DNA from 2 places in the Kosakonia calanthes genome. Region 2 is predicted to be linked to the other one. Evidence: predicted binding sites of a transcription regulator. Region 2 holds the regulator's gene; the other holds the start of a gene.
What was found. Region 2 encodes LexA, which represses DNA repair genes until DNA is damaged. Its sites were predicted from a motif close to TNCTGTATGTACATACAGNA; they were not measured.
Positions count from the first base shown of each region.

Region 1: a site for LexA is predicted at 2,151-2,170, ahead of sulA (SOS-induced cell division inhibitor SulA). Genes of this name have one in related genera too.

Region 1 is NZ_CP151800.1:2,985,483-2,989,361, forward strand. Features, by position in the region: gene yccS (YccS family putative transporter) at 1-1,356, shown strand, start outside; gene AAEY27_RS14100 (TfoX/Sxy family DNA transformation protein) at 1,353-1,973, opposite strand; gene sulA (SOS-induced cell division inhibitor SulA) at 2,192-2,701, shown strand; gene ompA (porin OmpA) at 3,069-3,879, shown strand, end outside.
Region 2 is NZ_CP151800.1:4,411,637-4,415,515, reverse strand. Features, by position in the region: gene plsB (glycerol-3-phosphate 1-O-acyltransferase PlsB) at 1-829, opposite strand, end outside; gene AAEY27_RS20640 (diacylglycerol kinase) at 959-1,327, shown strand; gene lexA (transcriptional repressor LexA) at 1,436-2,050, shown strand; gene dinF (MATE family efflux transporter DinF) at 2,126-3,460, shown strand; gene AAEY27_RS20625 (CsbD family protein) at 3,615-3,824, shown strand.

The DNA of each region.
Region 1 (3,879 bases), 1.4 Mb from region 2:
ATGCTGCGAGAACATTTTCGCTATAGCGATGTGATGTTCCGCTTCCAGCGCTTGCTATATATGCAGTCTCAGGCGTGTGCTCAACTTTCCCGCGCCATTTTGTTACGCGTGCCGTATCAACATGACGCCCGCTTCGAACGCGTTTTTGTCCATCTTGATGCCGCATTGGATCGCATCCGCGTAAGCGGGACGACCAAGACAGAACATCTAAAGGCGCTTGGTTTTCTGCTCGATAACCTGCGTGCTATCGACGCACAGCTGGCAACTATCGAATCGAGGCAACCACAGCCCCAGTTGCCAAGTGAAACCGAAAATCAGCTCGCTGATGACAGCTTGAGCGGTTTCAACGATATCTGGCTGCGGCTACGCAATAATTTTGCGCCAGAGTCGGCACTTTTCCGCCATGCAGTTCGTATGTCAGTAGTGCTCTGTATCGGCTATACCTTTATTCAGATTACCGGTTTGCAGCATGGCTACTGGATCTTGCTTACAAGCTTGTTTGTCTGCCAGCCAAACTATAATGCCACTCGCCATCGTCTGAGCTTGCGTGTTGTCGGTACGCTGGTCGGCGTTGCTGTGGGCTTACCGGTGCTGTACTTTGTCCCTTCACATGAGGGACAACTGGTGTTGATTGTCATCACTGGTGTTTTGTTTTTCGCCTTCCGCACGGTGCAATACGCCCACGCCACAATGTTCATTACCCTGCTTGTTTTGCTATGTTTCAACTTGCTGGGCGAAGGTTTTGAAGTGGCTATCCCGCGAATCATTGATACCTTGATCGGGTGCGCTATTGCCTGGGCTGCCGTCAGCTTTATTTGGCCAGACTGGCGCTTCAGGGATCTGCCACGCGTGACAGAGCAAGCTTTTGATGCCAACTGCCGTTATCTTGACGCCATACTTGAGCAGTATCACCAAGGGCGCGATAACCGGCTGGCATACCGCATTGCGCGTCGCAACGCTTATAACCGCGATGCGGAACTGGCATCTGTCGTCTCGAATATGTCCTCGGAACCCGGGACTTCGCCTGAACTTCGCGAAACGGCCTTTCGTTTATTGTGTCTAAACCATACTTTCATCAGCTATATTTCCGCATTAGGCGCACATCGCGAACAGCTAACCCAACCGGACATCTTGCGCCTGCTCGACGATGCCGTTTGTTATGTAGATGACGCACTCCATCATCTACCAGCCGATCAAGATCGTGTGCAGGCTGCGCTTATCGATCTGTCACAACGCATCAAAAACCTGGATCCGCGCCCTGACAGCAAAGAACCGCTAGTTCTGCAACAGATTGGTCTGTTGATAGCGTTATTGCCGGAAGTATGTCGCCTGAAAAGTCAGATTATTAAGAATTAGAAAGGGTTAGCCCCTTTCTTCATCACGTCGTTGAACCAATCGATCAACTCCTGGCGGCGGTTTGCCGGGAGTGCAGCCTCATGGACCCCAACGATGGCTCCTTCAAGCGCAAAGAGCACTTTCACACTCAGTTGCTTGTTCATTTTCCGTAGCCTTAGCCAGCAAACTTTCGCACCGAGCATACGAAGCGTCTGCGCATCCTGGATGCCAGCTTCGTGAAGGAGAATCTCAAGCTGGCAGGAAAGATTGGGTAAATCACGCAGGCGCAACTGAGCTTCACGCTGCGCTTTTTCGCGCCGTGCCGCATCAAGTGCAAACGTGGAAAGTTGCAACAACAACGAGCGATCGCCCCACAAGCTGTCGCTGACAAAATAGTAATTTAACGATAACTGACGGCCCCTCTTGTTGAACATCAACAAGGGAGCTTGTTTGGCTACAGCATATTGCGCACTTTCATCACAGGCGCGTAAGTAAAGTTCCCCCTCTGCTACCATCGCGAAAACAATTCTATCCACTGACAGGCTATAACCACCGAAGTGGGCTCGATAGCTAATTTGCCCGAGTGAATTGAGGTATTCGCGAGACTGATATATCCGTTGATAAGACAGGTCTTCCATGATTTTTCCTATATAAATCACCAAGTAAAGTACGATTTTTTACGAGCGGATCCAGTAATCAGGAAAATAGGCAACTGTGAGCAGGACGGCAAGCGAATTTTTCATTCCGAGTGAGAGATAAAACAAAAATGCGAGTTAGTTTCAGAAAATGAGGTTGATCTTTGAACATTCAGAGGTTACTGTACATTTATACAGTAACCCACAGGGCTGGATTGATCATGCACACTGCAAACTATGCTAACCGTTCAACAACATTCGCTTCCGCACTCAACACATTGAACCATGTTGAATCCACTAGCATTGCTACCGGGCTGATTAGCGAAGTGGTCTATCGAGAAGACCAGCCCATGATGACTCAGTTACTTTTACTACCTTTGCTACAGCAGCTTGGCCAGCAATCTCGCTGGCAGTTATGGCTTACACCCCAGCAAAAACTGAGCCGCGAATGGGTTCAATCCGCTGGCTTGCCCCTTACCAAAGTCATGCAGATCAATCAGCTCTCTCCCGGCTTGACGCTGGAGTCAATGATTCGTGCTTTGCGAACCGGCAATTACAGCGTCGTCATAGGCTGGCATGCCGATGAACTAACCGAAGAAGAGAATCTGAGATTAGCGGCGGCAGCAGAAGAAGGTAACGCAATTGGCTTCGTTATGCGTCCCATCCGCCATGATCCTCTGGCTGCGAGACAGCTTTCCGGGATAAAAATTCACTCTAATTTGTATCATTGAGTAAATTTAGGAGTTTTCCTGGCATTATTTTTATCTATTACCGGCTTTTCAAATTTATTAGTGAAATACAGCGGCAAAGCCTGTGTGGCGTGGTTTGTAGATAATCAGTGTCGTACAGTTCTTCATCACAATTGTTAAATATTGTGTACACAAAGCCTTTTTTTTCATATGCCTGACGGAGTTCACACTTGTAAGTTTCCAACTACGTTGTAGACTTTACATCGCCAGGGGTGCTCGGCATAAGCCAAAGATATCGGTAAAGATATCTGCAGAGTTGTCAGTGAGCAATGCCCCCGGTGAAGGATTTAACCGTGGCATCTCTTCGAGATTTCCATGGCGATTTTTGGATGATAACGAGGCGCAAAAAATGAAAAAGACAGCTATCGCGATTGCAGTGGCACTGGCTGGCTTCGCTACCGTAGCGCAGGCCGCTCCGAAAGATAACACCTGGTATACAGGTGCTAAACTGGGCTGGTCTCAGTTCCACGATGTTGGTAACAACCAGATCCCTAACAATGGCCCGACTCACGAAAGCCAGTTAGGTGCTGGTGCGTTCGGTGGTTATCAGGTTAACCCGTATGTTGGCTTTGAACTGGGCTACGACTGGCTGGGCCGTATGCCGTACAAAGGCAGCGATGTAAACGGCGCATTCAAAGCTCAGGGCGTTCAACTGACCGCTAAACTGGGTTACCCGATCACTGATGACTTGGATCTGTACACCCGTCTGGGTGGTATGGTTTGGCGTGCAGACGCTAAAAACAACCAAGGCTTCAAAGATCACGATACCGGTGTTTCCCCGGTCTTCGCTGGTGGTGTTGAGTGGGCAGTTACCCGCGATATCGCTACCCGTCTGGAATACCAATGGACTAATAACATTGGTGACGCGAACACCGTTGGTGGTCGTCCGGACAACGGTCTGCTGAGCGTAGGTGTTTCCTACCGTTTCGGCCAGCAGGAAGAAGCTGCTCCGGTAGTTGCTCCGGCTCCAGCCCCAGCTCCGGAAGTACAGACCAAACACTTCACCCTGAAGTCTGACGTTCTGTTCACCTTCAACAAAGCGACCCTGAAACCAGAAGGTCAGCAGGCGCTGGATCAGCTGTACAGCCAACTGAGCAACCTGGATCCGAAAGACGGCTCCGTAGTGGTTCTGGGCTTCACCGACCGTATCGGTTCCGACG
Region 2 (3,879 bases):
GGTTCCAGGTGAAGCCAAGGATACGGTCGGTCAGGCGAATCATCTCGTAGGAGAAGTTGGCGGCAACCTCTTCCATCAAGGCGATGGCGTTTTGCTGCGCTTTATCATGAGAGATTTTTTTGCTGCGCGCTTCATCTTCGACCGCGCGGGCAATCGCTTTGGACGAAAGCAGTTTATTGAACAGATCCTGGCGTGCCGGCAGGCGAGGGCCAACCGCAGCCAGGCGTTGACGGGCGAAGTGCATACGCGCCACGCGCGCCAGTTTCTGCGCGATGATTTTATCCGTGCCGTGTTCGGTCGCCATACGGCGCAGCGAAACCGGCGGAGAGAAACGCACAAAGCTGTCGCGGCCAAGCCAGGAGACAGCAAAGAATTTTTGGATGCCATTCAGCATGCGTAACGGCGGGTTGATTTCGCCTTTTTCACGCCCTGGCGAGCGGCCAAACATCACCGACACCGGCACCATTTGCACATCCAAATCAGGATGGCTGCGGTGCAAATCCAGGTAGTCGTGAAACAGTTTGATCGACTCTTCTTTCGGCGTGTAATAGGTGAATACACGCGGGCCGCCGTGGATAAACACGAAACGTGGTAACAGCGCGCCGTCGATTTCCAGCGGTTCCAGGGGATCGGGCAATTCATGTGCCAGACACTGAGCGCGCAAAGTCATCAAGTCAGCCTTAGAGTTATAAGGCAACACGTACATGATGGGACGTGATGTATCGAGACCCAGTTCCTGTGCAGGTTCTGCAGGAATCGATTTACTTTTTACCAGCACGCTTAATGGTAAATTCAGTAATTTGTAGTAAATTCGTGGCCAGCCGGACATAAAGGATGTAAAGCCTCTGGTTAATAGTGCCATTGCGCCGCAAGAATATCAGAAAGCGCGCATAATTTCTGTTGTACTGCTACGCGCTTGCGTAGACATTGACGCTTAATTTTTAAAAAGGTTCTTTTAATGGCCAATAATAGCACCGGACTCACCCGGATCATTAAAGCCGCGGGATATTCCTGGAAAGGTATACGTGCCGCCTGGATCAATGAAGCCGCATTTCGACAGGAGGCGGTGGCGGTCATTCTGGCTATTATTATTGCCGCCTTTTTGGATATCGACGCGATAACCCGTGTCCTGTTAATTGGCTCCGTTACGCTGGTGATGATTGTCGAAATCCTCAATAGCGCCATCGAAGCGGTGGTCGACCGTATAGGTTCTGAATTCCATGAGCTTTCCGGCCGGGCAAAAGATATGGGGTCGGCGGCGGTGCTGATGTCGATTCTACTGGCGCTGTTTACCTGGATCTCGCTGCTTTGGTCGCATTTTCGATAGGGGTTCCATAATTCGATAACGCCCTGGTTTTTTACTTAATTTTGGTTTCAAAATCGCCGTTAACTGTATATACTCACAGCATAACTGTATATACACCCAGGGGGCGGGATGAAAGCATTAACGGCCAGGCAGCAAGAGGTGTTCGATCTTATTCGCGATCGTATCACCCAAACCGGTATGCCACCGACGCGTGCGGAAATCGCACAGCAATTGGGGTTCCGTTCCCCAAATGCAGCCGAAGAACACCTTAAAGCGCTGGCACGCAAAGGGGTGATCGAAATCGTATCTGGCGCATCACGTGGTCTTCGCCTGCTGGTGGAAGAAGAAAATGATGCCGGGCTGCCGCTGATTGGTCGCGTCGCTGCGGGTGAACCGCTGCTGGCGCAACAGCATATCGAAGGCCACTATCAGGTCGATCCCAGCCTTTTTAAACCGCATGCGGATTTCCTGCTGCGCGTTAGCGGTATGTCGATGAAAGATATCGGTATTATGGACGGCGATCTGCTGGCGGTGCATAAAACGCAGGATGTACGTAACGGCCAGGTGGTTGTGGCGCGTATCGAAGACGAAGTAACCGTTAAGCGCCTGAAAAAGCAGGGCAACACCGTTGAACTGTTACCGGAAAACACCGACTTTTCCCCAATTGTTGTCGACCTGCGCGATCAAAACTTCACCATTGAAGGGCTGGCGGTTGGCGTCATCCGCAACGGTGAATGGCTGTAACGCCCACTTTCTCTGCTGCGGTGCAGTATTTCGCGCCGCAGCGTCATTCTATTCTCATCCATTAACGCTCATGCTATGCCGCTGCTGACCGCATCCGACAAAGCTCTGTGGCGGCTCGCGCTGCCCATGATCTTCTCTAACATCACTGTCCCACTGTTGGGGCTGGTGGATACCGCTGTTATTGGGCATCTCGATAGTCCCGTTTATCTCGGCGGCGTGGCGATTGGCGCAACGGCAACCAGCTTCTTATTTATGCTGCTGCTGTTTCTGCGCATGAGCACGACCGGTCTTACCGCTCAGGCTTTCGGCGCGAAAAACGCCTTCGCGCTAGCGCGCGCACTTGTGCAGCCTCTTTTACTGGCACTTGGCGCGGGTGTTCTGATTGTTTTGCTACGCACACCCCTTATCGATCTTGCTTTGCATATCACCGGCGGAAGCGAGGCTGTGTTATTTCAGGCGCGGCGTTTTCTTGAAATTCGCTGGCTCAGTGCGCCCGCGTCGCTGGGGAATCTGGTGCTGCTCGGCTGGCTACTTGGTGTGCAGTATGCCCGCGCACCGGTGATCCTGCTGGTGGTGGGCAACGTCTTCAATATCGTGCTCGATTTATGGCTGGTTATGGGTCTGCATATGAATGTGCAGGGCGCGGCGCTCGCCACGGTGATTGCCGAATATGTGACGTTTGCTATCGGGTTGCTGATGGTCTGGCAGGTGTTGCAGCGGCGGGGCATCGCGTTGTCGATGCTAAAAAATGCCTGGCGCGGTGGTGTCCGGCGTTTGCTGGCGCTGAACCGCGACATCATGTTGCGCTCGCTGTTGCTGCAACTCTGCTTCGGTTCGATAACAGTGTTGGGTGCGCGTCTTGGCAGTGAGACGGTCGCCGCCAATGCGGTGCTGATGATGTTTCTGACCTTCACCGCCTATGCGCTGGACGGCTTTGCTTACGCGGTTGAAGCGCATTCCGGGCAGGCTTACGGTGCGCGCGATGGCAGCCAGTTGCTGCATATCTGGCGAGCCGCATGCCGTCAGGCCGGGCTTGTCGCCGTGGCTTTCGCCGCCGTTTATGCGCTGGCGGGCAAGCCGATCATTGCGCTATTAACCTCTTTGCCAGAGCTGCAACAGCTCGCCGGGCATTACCTGATCTGGCAAGTTGTTCTGCCGCTGGTGGGTGTGTGGTGTTATTTGTTAGATGGCATGTTCGTTGGCGCCACGCGCGCCGCTGAGATGCGAAACAGTATGGCGATCGCCGCGGCGGGTTTTGCCGTCACGCTTCTGACAGTACCTGTGCTTGGCAACCACGGTTTATGGTTATCGCTGGCCGTGTTTCTGGCGTTGCGCGGCCTGACGCTTGCGCTGGTGTGGCGACGTCACTGGCGTAATGGCAGCTGGTTTGCCGCTGTCGACCACTCTTGATCACGCTTTTTCTCGACTCGCACTCACTATTTCTTGTCGTTTGGATGGGTGAAGATTCCGAATATGAAACATTATGCGGAATCCTTAACTACAATAATCATTACGTTCAGCACAACGAGAACGTTATTTTTAACCGAACGATAAGGAGTCAACTATGAATAAAGACGAAGTCGGCGGTAACTGGAAACAGTTCAAAGGTACTGTTAAAGAGAAATGGGGCAAACTCACCGATGACGATATGACGGTCATCGAAGGTAAACGTGAGCAGCTGGTTGGTAAAATCCAGGAGCGTTACGGTTACGCAAAAGATCAGGCGGAGAAGGAAGTTACGGATTGGGAAACGCGTAACGATTACCGCTGGTAGCAAGCACTCCCCCTCAAAGTGTTAAGTTTTAAAGGCTACCCTGCCCGAAGGTACA